Regions from separate parts of the Nonomuraea sp. NPDC049486 genome, predicted to be linked through region 2. Evidence: riboswitches for the same ligand, from Rfam matches in the RefSeq annotation. Region 2 holds a riboswitch; the other holds the start of a gene.

The links. A riboswitch is a leader RNA that binds a small molecule or an ion and turns the genes downstream of it on or off. The one in region 2 is predicted to bind thiamine pyrophosphate.
Region 1: another riboswitch for thiamine pyrophosphate. It lies ahead of AB0K05_RS06015 (FAD-dependent oxidoreductase); the one in region 2 lies ahead of AB0K05_RS30765 (cytosine permease).

Annotation. Positions count from the first base shown of each region.
Region 1 covers NZ_JBFAPV010000002.1:231,360-237,634, forward strand. Annotated here, with positions in the region: gene pknB (Stk1 family PASTA domain-containing Ser/Thr kinase) at 1-641, opposite strand, end outside; gene AB0K05_RS06000 (thiazole synthase) at 839-1,594, opposite strand; gene thiS (sulfur carrier protein ThiS) at 1,587-1,787, opposite strand; partial or broken gene AB0K05_RS06010 (FAD-dependent oxidoreductase) at 1,784-2,668, opposite strand; partial or broken gene AB0K05_RS06015 (FAD-dependent oxidoreductase) at 3,131-3,394, opposite strand; TPP riboswitch at 3,363-3,479, opposite strand; gene AB0K05_RS06020 (FAD-dependent oxidoreductase) at 4,136-5,299, shown strand; gene AB0K05_RS06025 (Rv2175c family DNA-binding protein) at 5,330-5,704, shown strand; gene thiE (thiamine phosphate synthase) at 5,682-6,275, shown strand, end outside.
Region 2 covers NZ_JBFAPV010000012.1:24,584-36,689, reverse strand. Annotated here, with positions in the region: gene AB0K05_RS30790 (LCP family protein) at 1-1,100, shown strand, start outside; gene AB0K05_RS30785 (GPP34 family phosphoprotein) at 1,097-1,741, opposite strand; gene AB0K05_RS30780 (transcriptional regulator) at 1,764-2,369, shown strand; gene AB0K05_RS30775 (DNA-formamidopyrimidine glycosylase family protein) at 2,390-3,268, shown strand; gene AB0K05_RS30770 (rhodanese-like domain-containing protein) at 3,307-3,630, shown strand; TPP riboswitch at 3,701-3,813, shown strand; gene AB0K05_RS30765 (cytosine permease) at 3,804-5,147, shown strand; gene AB0K05_RS30760 (methylated-DNA--[protein]-cysteine S-methyltransferase) at 5,122-5,682, opposite strand; gene AB0K05_RS30755 (PAS domain S-box protein) at 5,809-7,644, shown strand; gene AB0K05_RS30750 (ATP-binding protein) at 7,787-8,218, shown strand; gene yidC (membrane protein insertase YidC) at 8,202-8,849, opposite strand; gene AB0K05_RS30740 (DUF6412 domain-containing protein) at 8,897-9,118, opposite strand; gene AB0K05_RS30735 (hypothetical protein) at 9,115-9,288, opposite strand; gene AB0K05_RS30730 (response regulator transcription factor) at 9,383-10,081, shown strand; gene AB0K05_RS30725 (HAMP domain-containing sensor histidine kinase) at 10,078-11,160, shown strand; gene AB0K05_RS30720 (hypothetical protein) at 11,170-11,571, opposite strand; gene AB0K05_RS30715 (STAS domain-containing protein) at 11,805-12,106, shown strand, end outside.

The DNA.
Region 1 (6,275 bases), on a different contig from region 2:
CGGCCCGTCACCAGCTCGAACAGCATGATGCCGGCCGCGTAGACGTCACTGCGCACGTCGGCGCCGCCGGTCGTCACCTGCTCGGGCGACATGTAGCCGATCGTGCCGATCATCACGCCGGTGCGCGTCTGGTTGGTCGCCTCGATCGCGCGGGCCAGGCCGAAGTCGACCACCTTGATGCGGCCGTCGTCGGCCAGCAGCACGTTCTCGGGCTTCACGTCACGGTGGACCATGCCCGCCTGGTGGGCGGCGCCGAGCGCCGCCAGCACCGGGATCATGATCTCCAGGGCCTCTCGGGCGGGCAGCCTGCCACGGTCGCGCAGCACGTCACGGAGCGTCTTGCCGGGCACGTACTCCATCGACAGGTAGACGACGTCGCCGTCGGTGCCCTGATCGAAGACGTGCACCACGTTCGGGTGCGAGAGGCTGGCCACCGACTTCGCCTCGCCGATGAACCTGCGCACGAACGCCGGGTCGTCGGCCAGCGAGCGGTGCATCACCTTGAGCGCGACGGTCCGGTCCAGCCGGATGTCGAGCGCCAGGTAGACAGTCGCCATGCCACCCCGGGCGATCCGGGACTCGACGCGGTAGCGCCCGTCGAGCAGCCGACCTACCAGAGGGTCCGCAGTCGTCGTGTCCACCCGGCTGAGTTTACGGGCGTTTCGCCCCCGGGAGGGCCTGACCATCCGAAAGTGATGCCGACCCGTGCCGTTCCGTGACGCAAGCGTACTCCTGGGCCGGCGGAGAACCGCATTTCCGGGGCTCGTACCGCTCCCGGAAGTCCCTGGGAAGAAGTTCTCCTGGAAGGCCCGTGGGCTTTCCAGGAGAACCGGCACCGTCAGGGAGACATCGGGGACGAGGCCTCCGCGTACCGGCGGCGGGGGATCCGGCCGGCCAGCCGGGCCGCCCGCCCGGCCTGGACGGCCGACCGCATCGCCGAGGCCATCAGCTCGGGCCGCTGCGCCCGGGTGACCGCCGTCGCCAGCAGCACCGCGTCGCACCCCAGCTCCATCGCCAGCGCCGCGTCGCTGGCCGTGCCGATGCCCGCGTCCAGGACCACCGGCACCCCGGCCGCCTCCACGATCAGCTCGATGCTGTGCGGGTTCCTGATCCCCAGCCCGGAGCCGATCGGCGAGCCCAGCGGCATCACCGCCGCGCACCCCGCCTGCTCCAGCCGCCTGGCCAGCGCCGGGTCGTCGCCGATGTACGGCAGCACCACGAACCCGTCGGCCACCAGTCGCTCCGCCGCGTCGAACGTCTCGATCGGGTCCGGCAGCAGCGTCCGCTCGTCGGCGATGACCTCCAGCTTGACCCAGTTCGTGCCCAGCGCCTCGCGCGCCAGCCGCGCCGTCAGGACGGCGTCGCCGGCGGTGAAGCAGCCGGCCGTGTTGGGCAGCACCTTGATGCCGCGCCGGCGCAGCACGTCGAGCACCGACCCGCGGGCGTGCGGGTCGAGCCGCCGCATCGCCACCGTGGTCAGCTCGGTGCCCGACGCCTCCAGCGCCTGGTCCAGAACCTCCAGCGAGGGGGCGCCGCCGGTGCCCATGATGAGCCGGGAGCCGAACTTCTCCCCGGCGATGACCAGATCATCCACCTTGCACCGCCGTCAGCACCTCCACGCGGTCGCTGTCGCGCAGCGCCGTCGTCTCCCACGCGCTGCGGGTGACCACCTCGTCGTTCACGGCCACCGCCACGCCGGTGGCGGACTCGGTCAGGGACCGTACGGCCTGCGCGACGGTCATGCCCTCGGCCACCTCGCGGGCGGCCCCATTGATCATCACATTCATGAAACATCCTTGAATCTCGCCGGTGAGCACAATGTCGCGAGGTCGGCCTCCTCGCCTTCGAGGATCGCGGCGGTGAGCGGCGTCAGCAGCACCCCGCCACGATGGTGACCGGTCGCCAGCACCAGCCCCGGGATCCCGCTCGGCCCGATGACCGGCAGGTTGTCCGGCGTGCCGGGCCGCAGCCCCGCCACCACGTCGGCCACCTCCAGCTCCGTGACGCCCGGCACCAGCTCCCTGGCGTCGCGCAGCAGCTCGTAGACCCCGCCCGCGGTCACCCTGGTATCGAAGCCCAACTCCTCCTGGGTGGCTCCGACCACCAGCTCCCCGTCGCCCCGCGGCACCAGGTAGACCGGGTTGCCGTGCACGGTCCCGCGCACGCACCGTCCGATCAGCGGCTGGGGCGACCTCAGGCGCATGATCTGCCCCTTGACGGGCCGTACCGGCACATCCGCCAGTTCCCCGCTCCACGCCCCCGCCGCCAGCACCACCCGCTCCGCGACCAGCGTCTCGGGCTCCCGTCCCCGCGGCACACCCGGCGAGATCCCGGGGATGGCGCCCGACTCCGGAGGGGCCAGCCGTACGCCGGACACGCGGTCGCCGTCACGCAGCAGCTCGGTCACCCGGGCGCGCACCACCGGGACGCCGAGCCGCTCCAGCGCGGCGAGCAGCGCCGCGGTGACGCGGCGAGGATCCACCCACGCGTCCGTACGGGCCAGCAGCCCGCCCCGGACGGAGGGCGCCAGCATCGGCTCCAGCCGCCGGCACTCGCGCCCGGTCAGGCGCTCGACCGGCAGCCCCAGTTTCTCCATGAACCCGGCCTGCTCGTCGAGCATCGCCAGGTCATCGGGACCGAACGCGACGTCGAGCGTCCCGTCGTCCCGCAGATCCAGCCCGGCCCGCGCGGCCCCCAGCCGTTCGCTCCCCTCGCCGGATTCCCCGAACCCCCAGGGTGACGGTGACGCGGCGGCCCGCCCGTCCTCGCCGCCGGCCGACGGACGCCTCCCGCCGGCGGACGATTGGTCGAAGGCCGGGAAGAGCCCGTCGCCGGGGACGGCGGACGCAGCCGCCGGGCCGGCGCCCGTGGGCGTGGAACCGGCGTGCCCCGTCTCGCCGTGAGGGGTGACCACGTGGGTGCTCGCGGGAGGAGCGGCGGAGCTCGTGCGCCCGGTCCCGCCGTGAGGGGTGGCCACGTGGGTGCTCGCGGCAAGCGTGCTCTCGGCGGGGACGGCCGAGCCGGACTGCCCGGCGTGAGTGTTCGGGGTGGTGGTCGTCCGAGGGGCGGAGACGCTCCTGTCGGACTGAGCGGTGAGAGTGGTGGCCGGTCCGTCGGATCCGGGAGCGGCGAGTCCGGCGTCGGCGGCGAGGGCGGCGGCGAAGGCGGGCCAGCGGCGCAGGGAAGCGACGCCGAGACGGAGCAGGGGCTCTTCGGTGTAGGCGACCTCGCTGATCGGGGCCAGCATGCCCGCCGCCGCGTAGGAGGCGCCACGGGCGGGAGACGGGTCGACCACCACGACCTCGCGGCCCTGCCTGGCCAGCCGCCAGGCGATCGACAGGCCGACGACGCCGCCTCCGACGATCACATCCATGTCCGCTCCCTTCGCCGGCATGATCCGGATCAGGTGTCTTGCGGTCGAAGGCCCGGTGAAGCCTTCCTCTCAGCCCGGTGACGGCCGGACTCCCGCGCGTCGTGCACCCCCACCTTACGACCTCCCACGACAGACCGGCACGCCGGTGCCGGGGGAGGTCGCCCCACCCGCGCCCGGCCGCCGCCGAGACCGCGAAGATCGCGACCGGGCATCCTTGGAGACCGAGTTCCCGCCCTCACCGACGGCCGGCCGACCGGCCATGGATTCACCGGCCATGGATTCACCGGCCATGGATCCACCGGGCGTGGATCCACCGGGCGGTCCTGGGTCCTCCGGGCGGTCCAAGGCCCTTCGGGCTGCCCTGGGCCTTCGGGCGGTACCGGGCCCTCCGGGTGGTCTCGGCCTTCGGGAGGTTCTGGCCCTTTCGGGCGCTTCTGGGTTCTCCGGGCTGTCCTGGGCTCTTCGGGTGGTCTCGGGCTTCCGTGGGGTTCGGAGCTTCTCGGGCGGCACCGGCGTTCTTCGGGTGGGTCCTGCGGCAATCCTCGGCTGGGCTACTCCGGCAGGGCGCGATCATGCTCGCGGACATAGCAGAGCGGGTGGCTGTCCCGAACCGCCCCTACCCCCGGTGACTTCCGTGGGTGCGTATGTCGTCCGCCCAACCTGCACGGATGATCTCCGTAGGCGAGGAGGTGGAGTGCCAGGTGGGGGAGGAATCGGGGCTCGGGGCGACGCTGTGGGGCGGCCCCCGTTATGGTCGCTTACGTGAATCATGTCGTGGTGGTGGGAGCCGGACTGTCAGGCGTCAGGAGCGTCGAGGCGCTGCGCGCACGCGGGTTCGGCGGCAGGATCACGCTGATCGGGCAGGAGCGCCACCGGCCCTACGACCGGCCGCCCCTGTCGAAGTCCGTGCTGCTGGGCGACGCCGACTCCAGCTTCGTCGACTCCGACCTGGCGGCGCTCGAAGTGGACTTCTGGCCGGGCGTCGCCGCCAAGGCGCTGCGCGAGGGCGCCGTGGAGACGACCGAGGGCGAGCTGGGCTACGACGGGCTGGTCATCGCCACCGGTGCCGAGCCGATCCTGCTCCCCGGTGACGGCCCGCAGCACGTCCTGCGTACCCTCGACGACTCGCTAGAGCTGCGCGCCCGGCTGGTTCCGGGCGCGCGGGTGGCGGTCATCGGCGCGGGCTGGATCGGCGCCGAGGTGGCCACGGCCGCACGCCGGGCAGGCTGCGCGGTGACGGTGGTCGAGGCCGGCCCCGCCCCGCTCACGCACGCCGTCGGCGCCGAGCTCGGCGCCCGCACCCAGCACTGGTACGAGGGCATCGACCTGCGCCTGGACACCATGGTCGCCTCCGTCGAGGAAGGCGGCGTGTCGCTGGTCGGCGGCGGGTTCGTGGACGCCCACGTGGTGGTGACGGGCATCGGCGTCCGCCCGGCCGTCGAGTGGCTGGCCGACGCCGACCTCGATCTGCACAACGGCGTCGTCACCGACGAGCACCTGCGCACGTCGCTGCCGAACGTGGTCGCCGTCGGCGACTGCGCCGCCTGGTGGTCGCGCCGCTTCGGCACGCGGCTGCGGGTCGAGCACTGGGACACCGCGCTGGGCGCGCCCGAGGTGGCCGCCGCGACGCTGCTGGGCGAGGAGGCGGTGTACGACCCGGTCCCGTACTTCTGGTCGGAGCAGTTCGGGCACATGGTCCAGTACGCTGGCCACCACCCGGCCGGCGAGCGGCTGGTCTACCGGGGCGAGGCGACGGGCAAGTGGTCGGCCTGCTGGCTCGCCGGCGACGGCACTCTCGCCGCGGTGCTGGCCGTCGACCGGCCGCGCGATCTCGTCCAGGGGCGCCGGATCATCGAGGCGGGCCACCGGCTCGACACGGAACGCCTGGTAGATCCGGACGTGCCCCTACGGGATTGTGTTGTTTGAGCAAGCGCGGCATGTGGTAGTTGTGGTTTCGTGACGCTTTCTGTTGCACAGATCGACCGGGAGACCGATGCCCTCGTCGACGAGTGGCTCACTCTCCCCGAAGTGGCCGACCGCATGGGTCTCACCATGGGTCGCGCCAAGCAGCTCCTCAAGGACCACAAGCTCCTCGGCGTGCGCCGGGGCAGCGGCGGGCCACAGGTGCCCGCGGTGTTCCTCGACGGCCGAGATGTCATGAAGGGTTTGCCTGGCACACTCACCGTCCTGCAAGACGCGGGCTACGACGACGTCGAGTCGCTGCGCTGGCTCTTCACCCCCGACGACTCACTGCCAGGCTCGCCCGTCGAGGCGATCAGGGCGGGCCGCCACACCGAGGTCAAGCGACGTGCCCAGGCCCTCGCTTTCTGACGCCCGCCTCTACCTCTGCACCGACGGACGGCGCGAGCGCGGTGACCTCGCCGAGTTCCTCGACGTGGTGCTCGCCGGCGGCGTGGACATCGTCCAGCTCCGCGAGAAGGGGCTGGAGGCCCGCGAGGAGCTGGAGCTCCTTGAGGTGTTCCGCGACGCCTGCGACCGCCACGGCAAGCTGCTGGCGGTCAACGACCGGGCCGACATCGCCTACGCCGCCCGGCCCGACGTGCTCCACCTGGGGCAGGACGACCTTCCGGTGACGGTCGCGCGAGAGATGCTCGGCGACGACATCGTCATCGGCAGGTCCACCCACTCCGTCGCCGAGGCTTCCGCCGCGGCGGTGGAGGAGGGCGTCGACTACTACTGCTGCGGTCCGATCTGGCCCACACCCACCAAGCCCGGCCGTCACGCGCCCGGCCCGCCGCTGCTCCGGCACGCGGCGTCGCTCGGCGCGGATCGGCCGTGGTTCGGCATCGGCGGCATCGACCTGGCCAACCTGGACGAGGTCATGTCGTACGGGGTCAGGCGGGTCGTCGTGGTGCGCGCGATCACCGACGCCGAGGACCCG
Region 2 (12,106 bases):
CGCAGCCGGTCGCCGACGACGTGCCGCGGTCCAGCTCGCGGGTGTACGGCAAGCGCCGGTCGGGCAGCAGCCCTGTCAGGCCCATGCGGAGCACCTCCGACCGGCCGCCCCCGCCGCCCGGACAACGGCCGCCGCGCCGGCGGATCAAGGGCGGCACCGTTCTCAAGATCCTCCTCGCGCTCCTGGTGGCGCTGGTGGTGACCGCCGCGGGCATGCTCTTCTGGATCGACGGGCGGCTGGGCGGGCTGCCCGCCGGGATCCTGGACGACTACGAGGGCCGCCCGGCCGACACCCCCGGCACCAACTGGCTCCTGGTCGGCTCCGACAGCCGCAAGGGCCTGTCGGCCCGCGAGCGCAGGAAGCTCGCCACCGGCAACAGCGAGGGCCAGCGCACCGACTCGATGATGCTGCTCCACCTGCCCGAAGGGAGCGACCGGCCGACGCTGGTCAGCCTGCCGCGCGACTCCGCCGTCACCGTCCCCGGCCAGGGCCGCAACAAGCTCAACGCCGCCTACGCGATCGGCGGGCCCAAGCTCCTGGTCCGCACCGTCGAGACGGTCACGGGCATCCGCGTCGACAACTACATGGAGATCGGCTTCGCCGGCTTCGTCGAGATCGTCGATGCCGTCGGCGGCGTCGAGATCAACGTGCGGGCCGCGGTCAACGACCCCAAGGCGGGCCTGAAGCTCAAGAAGGGCACCCAGACCCTCACCGGCGCCCAGGCGCTCGGCTACGTCCGCACCCGCAAGGGCGGGGCGCTGCCCGACTACGAGCGGACCAAGCGGCAGCGCCAGTTCCTCAGCGCGGTGGTGAAGAAGGCGGCCAGCCCCGGCACCCTGATCAACCCGTTCACCTCGATCCCGCTGGCGATGAGCGCCACCGACGCCGTGGCGGTCGACGAGGACACCGGCGTGTTCGACATGCTCTCGCTGGGCCTGGCCATGGGCGACAGCCCGGTGACCACGGTGGTGCCCTTCGGCGGCACCGAGAACGTCGCGGGCGGCGAGGCCGTCAAGTGGGACAGGGCCAAGGCGCTGGCCCTGTTCGAGGCGCTGGCCGCCGACCAGCCGGTGCCGAAGGAGATCCTCGACGCGGGTTAGCCCGTCGCGGTGATGGCGGCCGTGGTGACGGCGATCGAGATGCCCGCGTTGATCGCGGCGATCGTCTGCGCCACGGCCTCGGCCTCCCACGCGCCGGCCGCGATCTCCTTGACCCGGCCCTTGTCGGCGCCGGGGAACGCCTTGCGGTCGAGCTTGGCGGCGTGCATGACCGCGATGAGCACGGCGGTGCGCGGGTCGGGCTCGGCGCCGCCCAGCGCGCCCGCGACCCGCTCACGCACCCGCGACTCGACGCTGCCGTCGAGCTCGGGCCAGCGGGTGGTGCGGAAGATGCCGAACACCCGGCCGCGCTCCTCGGCCAGCACGCCCGCGGCGGCGAGCCGGGTGAGCAGGCGGGTGCGGAGCTTGCCCGACTGCAGCTGCTGCACCCACCAGGCGGGCCCGCGCTCCTTCGGGCTGCCGGCGATGCGCGCGAGCGCGGCGTCGAGCTCGTCGTCGCCCAGCGGCGCGGGGTCCAGGACGGTCACCTTCTTGTCGCGCAGCGTGATGCGCTCGCTGATCGCCAGCTCGGCCAGGAGGGCGCCGGCCACGGCGGGGTCGAGCTGGATGGTGGAGAGCAGCTGCCTGCCGTCGTCCTCGCCGAAGGCGAGAAGGAGGATCTCCTCCGCGATCGTCACGCTCATCCTCTGACACTAACGTGCGAGCATGACCATCTCGGAAAAATTGCACGCTGTCGGCCGTCCCCTGCTTGAGGCTCAGCTGGCCCATCCCACCGTTGCCGGGATCGGCCGGGGCGATCTGCCCGAGCCCGTGTTCCGGTCGTGGCTGGAGCAGGACTACCTCTACCTGCTCGACTACGTGCGGGTGTTCGCCAAGCTGGCCTGGCAGGCTCCTGACGCGCACGTCGGCGACCTGGTGGACCTGGCGCACTCGACCTACCACGAGGAGCTGGATCTGCACCGTTCGCTGTCGGCCGAGTTCGGGGCCGATCTGGAGGGGGCGGTGAAGGGTCCGGCCTGCGTCGCGTACACGGACTTCCTGCTGGAGTCCGCGGGCTCGTACGGGGAGGGGTTGGCGGCGCTGTATCCGTGCATGTGGGGATATTCGACGCTGGGGCGGATCCTGGCGGAGAACCCGCCCGCCGAGCCGCGCTACCGGGCCTGGGTCGACACGTACGCCGACCCGGGGTTCGCCTCGCTGGCCGAGCGGATCGCCCAGATGATCGACGAGACGGACGTCGATCCTGACCGGGCGGAGGCGATGTTCACGGAGGGGATGGCGCACGAGCTGGCGTTCTGGGACGTGCCGTAGCGCCGCGTAGTCTGGAGAGCATGCCTGAACTTCCCGAGGTGGAGTCGCTCACCGCGTTCCTGGGCGAGCGGGCGGTCGGCCGCACGATCGCGGGCGTCGACGTGGTGGCCTTCCAGGCGCTCAAGACGTTCGACCCGCCGGTGACCGCGCTGGGCGGGCTGACCGTCACGGGCGTGTCCCGTCACGGCAAGTTCCTCGACCTCGACTGTGACGGGCTCCACCTGGTCATCCACCTGGCCCGGGCGGGCTGGCTGCGCTGGCGTGACGACCTGTCGGGCGCCAGGCCGGTCCGTCCGGGCAAGGGCCCGCTCGCCGTACGGGTGCGGCTCGCGCCCGACGCCGACGGGCTGGCGCCGGGGTTCGAGCTGACGGAGGCGGGCACGCAGAAGCGCCTGGCCGTCTATGTCGTGAAAAATCCGGACGAGGTGCCGGGTGTCGCCGCGCTCGGCCCCGACCCCCTCGACGAGTCCTTCGACGTCGCCGCGCTCAAACGCATCGTCGGCGGCAACCGCACCCAGATCAAGGGCCTGCTGCGCGACCAGAAGGTCGTCGCCGGCATCGGCAACGCCTACTCCGACGAGGTGCTGCACGCCGCGAAGATGTCCCCGTTCAAGGTCGCGGCGACGCTGACCGACGCGCAGATCGCCGACCTGCACGACGCCATCGTGACCACGCTGCGCGAGGCGGTCGAGCGGGCGCGCGGCCTGGCGGCCAAGGACCTCAAGGCGGAGAAGAAGTCGGGGCTGCGCGTGCACAACCGCACCGGCCAGCCGTGCGACGTCTGCGGCGACACGATCCGCGAGGTGTCCTTCGCCGACTCCTCGCTGCAGTACTGTCCCACCTGCCAGACCGGCGGCAAGCCGCTGGCCGACCGCCGCATGTCCAAGCTGCTCAAGTAGCGTGCCGAGCATGACGCGCGGCAGGTAAGAATGGGCGCATGACGGTTCCCGAGGTCGAGGTCCGCGACGTGCCCGACGACGCCTACCTGCTCGACGTGCGCGAGGAGTACGAGTGGGTGGCGGGCCACGCCCCCGAGGCGGTCCACATCCCGATGACGCAGATCCAGGCGCGGGTCGACGAGGTCCCCTCCGGCCGTCCGGTCTACGTCGTGTGCCGCGTCGGCGGCCGTTCGATGCAGGTGGCGGCCTGGCTCAACCGCCTGGGCCGCGAGGCGGTCAACGTCGGCGGCGGCATGCAGGCCTGGGAGCACGACAAGCGTCCCATGGTCAGCGAGACGGGCCGGCCGCCGATGGTCGCCTGACCCCGACTGGCCGAAACAGGACTAATAGTGCATCATGGGGGCGGCAGCCGGAGTTGATCTCCGGCTGTTGACGACCCACCGCGGGAGCTCGGGGCCAACCGGGCTGAGAGGGCAGCTACGCCGCTGCCGACCGCATGAACCTGTCCGGGTAATGCCGGCGTAGGGAGTGCGCGATGTCGCATGCCATCCATGGCGAGGAAGTTCCGCTGACCCTGGAGGGCGAGCCCCCCAAGACGCTCGGAGTGCTCGACCAGGGCGCGCTCTGGGCCAACCTGGCGGTCAGCCTGCTGGGCTTCTCCGGCGCCCTGTTCCTGATCGACCCGCTCGGCGGCGCGCCGCTGACCGTGACGGCCGCCCTGGTCGCGACCGTGGTCGGCAGCCTGATCGGCACCACCATGGTGGGCCTGGCGGCCATCCCCGGCACGCAGACCGGCAAGCCCGCGATGGTGCTGCTGCGCGGGCTGTTCGGGGCCCGGCTGTCGTACTTCCCCACCGTGCTCAACATCATCCAGATGATCGGCTGGGGCGCGTTCGAGCTCTGGGTGATCGCCCAGGGCGCCCTGGCCATCTTCGGCGACACGGTCCCGTACGCGGTGTGGGTGATCGTCGCCGGGGTGATCACCACGGTGCTGACCGTCTGGCCGCTGGGCGCGGTCCGGCTGATCAGGCGCTACATCACGGTTCTGGTGATCATCGCGATGATCTGGTTCGCGGTGCAGTTCCTGGGCGACGCGCAGCCGCGGACCGGAGGGTCCTGGGAGGCGTTCGCCCCGGCCGTCGACTACGTGATCGCGCTGTCGGTGTCGTGGGTGCCGCTGGCCGCCGACTTCGCCCGGCACTCCAGGTCCAGCCGGGCGGCCTTCACCGGCGTGGTCGGCGGCTACACGCTCGCCCAGGTCGCCTGCCTGGCCCTGGGCGTGTACGCGGTCGCGATCGCCGGGGCCGAGGCGGTGGCGGCCGACAGCACGGCGGTGTTCGGGCCGTTCGTGGCGGTGCCGCTGGGCGCGCTGTTCTTCGCGATCCTGGTGCTCCGCGAGGCCGACCAGTCGTTCGCGAACGTCTACTCGACGACCGTCTCGCTGCAGAACCTCATGCCGCGCGTCGACCGGCGGATCATCAGCACCCTCATCGGCCTGCTCACGGTCGCCATCGCGCTGGTCGTGGACGTGACCTCCTACGGCGCGTTCCTGGGCGTGATCGGCGCGGTGTTCGTGCCGATGTTCGCGGTGCTGGCCGTCGACTACTTCCTGCTCGGCGGCGCGGCCCGGTGGAACACCGACGCCGACGCCCCCGCCCGCTGGTCGATGCTGGTGCCGTGGGCGCTCGGCTTCGCGGCGTACTGGCTGACCACCTCCACCCCCACCGTCGCCCCGTGGGACGGCTTCTGGGCCGGGGTGCGCGAGGTCATCGGCTTCACCAGGGAGCCGTGGATGAACGGCGCGCTGGGCGCGGCCATCGTCGCGGCTCTGGCGACGCTGCTGATCGGGCTGGTCACGCGCCGCGTCGCTCGACGGTGAGCAGATGGCGCTTGGCGGCGGGGCCGCCCGCGTAGTCGCCGGGCTCGCCGTCGTCGCGCACCACCCGGTGACACGGCACGATCACGCACACGGGGTTGGCGCCGAGCGCGTTGCCGACCGCGCGCAGCGCGCGCGGCCTGCCGATGAGCTCGCCGATCCGGCCCATCGTCGTGGTCGTGCCGTACGGGACCGCCATCGTCTTCTGCAGGACCGTACGAGCGAACGGCGTGGCGAGGGTCAGGTCGACCCGGGTGGAGAAGGCGCGGAGCCGGCCGGAGAAGTAGGCGTCGAGCTCGCGGCGGACCGGGTCGAGCCGCCGGGCGTCGGTGCCGATGAGGCTGCCCACCTGGTTGGACACCCGCTCGAAGACCACGTGCTCGTCCTCGTAGCTGCAGGCGACGAGGCCGCGCGCGGTGACCGCGAGCACCAGCCTGCCGACTGCGCCGTCGTAGGTGCCGAGCGCGACGTCGAGCGTGCCGTCACCCCGATAAGTGTCGGACGTCACCCGCAGCAGGGCCTCGAGGTCGCCCGACACGCCTTCACCTCCACCCGCCATGAAAAAGCCGTGACCGCAGCGTATCGGACGGATCGCCCGACGCGAGCGCCACGCCGCGGGCACTATGGAGTCGTGGGGGACCCAAGGGGTGCGAGTGACGACGAGATGGTCCGCGCGGTGCTCGACAGCTCGCCCAACGCCGTCGTCGCGATCGACCGGGACCAGACGGTCCTGGTCTGGAACGCGGCCGCCGAGGCGCTCTTCGGCTGGTCCGCGGCCGACGTGCTCGGGCGCAGGGCGCCGATCGTGCCGGAGGAGCTGGCGGCCGAGCACCACGCGGCCCTGGAGCGGGTCCGCACCGGCGGGCAGGTGTCGCTGCGCACCAAGCGGGCGCGCGCCGACGGCGGCGTGCTGGACGTGCGGGCCGACATCAGCGCGCTGCGCGTGGGCTGCGCGACGGCCGGATACGTCTGCGTCTACCACCTGGTGCAGGCCGACCACGCGGCCAAGAGCCGCCTGGCGCGCCGCGCCAGGCTGGTGCGCAGGCTCACCGACGTGGTCGGCGACATCAACGCCGAGCTGGAGCTGCCCGCCGTGCTCGACCGCATCTCGGCCAGCCTCACCGAGCTGACCGGGGCCGACGCGGGCGGGTTCGTGCTCATCGAGGGCGACCGGCTGCGCCTGGTCAGCACCTACCGGCTGCCGGACTCGCTGAAGGACGCCACCACCGACCTGGACACCAGCCTGGTCGGCACGCTCCTGCGCACCGGCAGGACCGTGCTGCTGGAGTCCGCCGGGCTGGACCGGCTGGTGTGGGCGCGGCTGAAGGGTCTGCACACGATCGCGCTCGGCCTCGCCGCCGTCGGGGGTCGCCCGTACGGCGCGCTCTACGCGCTGTTCGCCAAGCGCAAGCCCGGCCACCTGGAGCTGGAGCTGCTGGAGCTGCTGGCCGGGCACGCCGGGATCGCGGTCGGCAACGCGGTCGCCTACCAGGAGGCGGTGCGGCAGCGCGCGCACGAGCGGGCCGTGTTCGACGCCAGCGCCGACGGCATCGCGGTGCTCGACGGCGACGGCCGGGTGCTGCGGTGGAACCCGGCCGCGGCCGAGCTCACCGCCGTCAGCGCCGAGGAGGTCATCGGCGGCCCGCCGCCGTTCCCGCTGCCCGGACCCGGCGAGAAGGTCACCCACCAGCTGCCCAGCGGGCGCTGGCTGGACGTGGTGTGCGCGCGCATCGAGGAGACCGGCGAGCTGGTCGTCGACTTCCGCGACGTCACCGCCGCCAAGGAGCTGGAGGAGGCCAAGGACCTGTTCCTGGCGACCACCAGCCACGAGCTGCGCACCCCGATCACGGTCGTCCGCGGCTTCGCCGGCACGCTCGACGCCCGCTGGGACAAGCTGAGCGACGCCGAGCGCCGCTCCGCCGTGCACACGATCGCCGAGCGGGCCAAGTCGCTCGGCAGCCTCATGGACCACCTGCTGCTCGGCGCCAGAGCGGGGGCGGAGGAGCAGGTGGTCGGCGACGAGCCGTTCGACCTGGCCGAGCGGCTGCACGCGGCCACGCTCGGGCTGCCGGTGCTGTCCGACAGGCACCGCATCGAGGTCGGCATCGCCGTGGGCCTGCCGTGGGTGATGGGCGATCCGCTGGCCACCGACATCGTGCTCGGCCAGCTCCTGGAGAACGCCTTCAAGTACTCGCCGCAGGGCGGGCTGATCAGCGTCGGCGCCTGGCGCGAGAACGGCGGGGTGGTCGTGGTGGTCGACGACGAGGGCGTGGGGATCGCGCCGGCCGACCGGGAGCGGATCTTCGAACGGTTCGTCCAGGTGGAGACCGGCGACCGCCGGAGGTTCGGCGGCGTCGGGCTCGGCCTCTACATCGTGCGGAGCCTGGCCAGGGCGCAGGGCGGCGAGGTGAGCGCGCATCCGCGCCCCGGTGGTGGCACCCGGATGAAGCTCCAGCTCAGGTCCGCTTCTACTATCGGATCCGACACACCGGTGCGGTAACGAGGTGGTCACGGTTGCGCTGATCTATCGTCCGATGTGTACAAGCTGTGATCGAGATGCGGTTTCTGGGATCGAGTAACGGGGCATTTCGGTCGTACCGGGGGTGCTTCCGCGGGGGGCACTGGGAGACGGGGAGGTGGGTGTGTCAAGCGTGGTGCTACTGCCGTACGCGCCGTCCAGCGTCGCCGTCGCCCGCCAGCGTCTCAGCAACGATCTTCAGGACTGCGGGGTCTTCGATCCCGCGATCGACGATGCCGTACTCGTGGTGAGCGAGCTGCTCAGCAACGCGCTACGGCACGCCCACCCGTTGCCTTCGGGGATGGTGAGGGTGTCCTGGCTGCGTAACGATGGTCACATCGAGGTGGCGGTCAGCGACGGGGGAGCGGCGACCGAGCCGAGGGCGGGCCGGCCGGCCCTGTCCTCGCTGGGCGGCCGCGGGCTGGGGATCGTCGAGTATGTGGCGGAGAGCTGGGGCGTGCGGCATGACGGCGACACGACAACGGTGTGGGCGATCCTGCCCGCACCTCAGAAGCAGATGAACGGGCAGGTTCACGCGCTCAAAGAGGCCGGGTAGCGAGCACGGCGCGCTCTCCCACGGTCCACGCCGTGGAAACCAGCAGATAGAGCCCGGCGGCCAGGGGGAGCACCGCCGCGGCCAGCACCGAGCCGAACGGCAGCAACGGTGTCACCCTTCGGATGAGCTCCGGCTGGTCGTCGGTGAGCGCCGACTTCACCGTACGGGAAGACAGCCATGCCACCACGGCCATCAGCACGAGCACCAAAGCGAAGACCGAAAATGGGCCGCTGAACAGACCGTAATGTGCGAGCACGGCCGCGACCTGCTGACCGAGCGGAGCCCCGAACAGGTCGTGGCCCGCCAGCGCGGTCGGGTGGGTCGCCACCCGGAACATCAGCCACATGAACGGCAACTGGGCCAGCCCCGGCAGGATCCCCGCGAACGGCGAGCTGCCCTCCTTGGCGAACAGCGCGGACGTCTCCTTCGCCAGCCGCTGCGGGTCGCGCCCGAACCTCTTGCGCAGCTCGCGCAGCATGGGCGCGAGGCGTTCCCTGACGCGGGCGCTGCGTGCCTGGCGGATGCCCAGCGGCAGCAGCAGGAGCCGCACGGCCAGGGTGAACAGCACGATGCCGAGGGCGGCGTGGCCCCCGGAGACGCCGATGACGAACGAGACAAGCGAATCGATCATGAGCCCTTCTCCCATGGAGACTTCCAGGGCTCGGGTCCGAGCCCCGCCTAACAGGAAGCGGGGCGCGGTGAAGGAGCTCGCGGTCTCGGTCTCCCGGCCGCGTCGGGATCGCGCTGGCGCTGGAAGGCCGTGCGCCGCGCGTACACCAGGGGGAACCCGGACGGCTCACCGCCGCAGGCCGGCAGCAGCCTGGCCGCCCACGAGACCAGCAGCAGGACCGCCACCATGGTGACGGCGATGAGCCACGGATCGAACAGGAAGGCCGTCACTGCGGCGAGGACGACTTACCGACCAGCGTGACGACGACGAAGACCAGCAGAGCGATCACTCCGATGATCAGCGCGATCTTCAGCAGCCCCAGAACCATGGGGATGATGAAGGTGAACAGCACGAAGAGCGCCAGCGCGGCACCCGCCACGAGCATGATGACTCGACCCATGACGCCACCGTACGTCGTGCCGGTGCCGCGTGCGAGGCTTACGAAGCGATGACGTGATCGCCTCGCCCGTGCCGCAGCGCCGTACCGTGATGGCGTGAACACCCGCATCCTGGTGGTCGACGACGACCCGAACGTGTCCGAGGTGGTCGCACGCTATCTGGAGCGCGACGGGCACGAGGTCGAGTGCGTGGGCGACGGCGCGGAGGCGCTGCGCCGCGCGCTGGCCAGGCCGCCCGACCTGATGGTGCTCGACCTGATGCTGCCCCAGCTCGACGGGCTGCAGGTGTGCAGGAAGCTCAGGGAGCGCTGGCCGGTGCCGGTGATCATGCTGACCGCGCTGGGGGAGGAGATCGACCGGGTGGTCGGCCTGGAGACGGGCGCCGACGACTACGTGGTCAAGCCGTTCAGCCCGCGCGAGCTGGCCCTGCGCGTGCGGTCGGTGCTGCGCCGCGCCCGCGGCGCGGCCGTCACCGGCGGCACCGGCGTGCTCCGCGACGCCGACCTGACGGTGGACGTGGGCGCCCACGAGGTACGGCTGGGAGGAGCGGAGATCATGCTGACCGCCCGCGAGTTCGACCTGCTGGCCTACCTGATGCGCAACCCCAGGCAGGCGTTCAGCCGGGCGGCGCTGCTCGACCAGGTGTGGGGATGGTCGTTCGGCGACTCCTCCACGGTGACCGTGCACGTCAGACGGCTGCGGGAGAAGATCGAGCCAGATCCGACCGATCCGCGCAGGATCGTCACGGTCTGGGGGGTCGGCTACCGGTACGAACCGCTGGAGGGCCCCGCGTGAGCCTCGGCATGATCGTCGTGGTCACCGCAGGCCTGGGCCTGCTGGTGGCGGCGGCGGGCCTGGCCGTCATGTGGTGGCTGCGCACCCGCTCCATCGGCGTGATGATGGCGATCGTGGTGGTCGTCGCGGTGGCCGCCACCCTGGCCGGCGTGGTGGCGATCACCATGCGGATGATCATCGAGGGCCCCGCCAGGGACGTCGTGCTCAGCGTGATCGCCGTCGGCGGCCTCGTCGGGCTCGGTGTGGCGTTCGTGGTGGCCAGGCGGGTCGTGGCGGAGAGCAGGCGGCTGGTGGCCGCGGTCGGCGAGCCGCCGTTCACCGCGCCGCGAGGGCTGCCCGCCGAGCTCCAGGCCATCGCCGACGCGCTGCAGGAGGCGTACGCGCGCGAACGCGCACTCGAAGGCGCCCGGCGCGAGCTCGTCGCCTGGGTCAGCCACGACCTGCGCACCCCGCTGGCCGGGATGCGCGCCATGGCCGAGGCGCTGGAGGACGGCGTCGTGGCCGACCCCGAGACGGTCGGCCGCTACCACCGCCAGATCAAGCTGGAGGTGGAGCGGCTGTCGGCGATGGTGGACGACCTGTTCGAGCTGTCGAGGATCCACGCCGGGGCGCTGCGGTTGTCGCGGGCCAGGATCGGGCTCGCCGATCTGGTCGCCGACACGCTGGCCGGGGCCGAGCCGCTGGCCAGGGCCAAGGGCGTGGTGCTCACCGCTGAGGCGGCGGCGTCGGTGCCGGTCGAGGCCGACGCGGGCGCGCTCGGGCGGGCCCTGCGCAACCTCGTGGTCAACGCCGTCAAGCACACGCCCTCGGACCTGCCGGTGGTGATGCGGGCCGGGGTGGAGTCCGGGATGGCCTGCCTGTCGGTCAGCGACTGCTGCGGCGGCATCCCGGAGGAGGAGCTGTCGCGGGTGTTCGAGGTGGCCTTCCGCGGCGAGGCGGCCCGGACCCCGACGGCGGACGGCGGGGCCGGGCTGGGGCTGGCGATCGCCCGGGGCATCGTGGAGGCGCACGACGGGGTGATCGGCGTGGTGAACGAGGGGCCGGGCTGCCGGTTCGAGATCCGCCTCCCTCTCGGATGACGGGGTGGATCAGGCGGTCTCCGGGAGGATGGACTCGCAGGTGGAGCCGAACGACTCCGACATTGCACGAAATGTCGGGCAGGGCCATCTCCACATGCAGCTCCGGCACCGCAGGATGGGGTGCGCGGCGTCGCTGGTGATGCCGCCCGCGTCACGCGGCTGGTGCAGGTCGAGCAGCCGCAACCCGAGCTCGGAGAACATCAGCAGCTCGTCGCGGGCCCCGGAGAGGAAGTCGAGGTCCTCCCCGGCCAGCTTGGTGCGTACGGGGACGTAACCCTCGTGGTTGACCAGCCCGCGCAGGCGGGCCGCCTCGTCGTGCCACGAGGTCGCCTTCTCGCTGCGGATGAGAATGGCTTCCAGCTGTTCGCGGATTCTCCGACGCTGAGGATCTTCCGGTTGGTCTGTGTTCATAGGTCATCGGGCCCGTGAGCTCGCCCAGCCTCCTCCTGTGAAGTGGTGACCGGATCCGGAGCTCAGGCCCGCCCCCTCTCCGGCCGCCATGGTGGCGCACCGTCAAGTTTCGCCTACTCTCCGTCTTCGTGGAGCCCAAATGGCCACTCTCGTCGCCACCCGGAATCCATGCCGTCATTCACGTATCGGCGTGACAACGTGACCCGGAGCCCTCACGCCGCTAGCCTGCCTCTGTGGAGCTCAAGGTCTCGACTCGATCACATGCTGGCCACGCACTTGTCGTGATTGCCGGTGAAATCGACCTCTATACGGCACCCCACCTGCAGTCGGAGTTCACCCGGCTGCTCCAGGAGGGGCCCGGCCGCGTGGTCATAGACATGTCCGCCGTGGATTTCTGCGACTCCACGGGGATGAACGTGCTGCTGTCGGCACTCAAGCGCATGAAGGAGCAGGGCGGCACTCTCGAAGTGGCCTCGCCGCGCCCCGCCGTGCAGAAGATCCTGCAGGTCACCGGGCTCGACTCGGTGTTCACCGT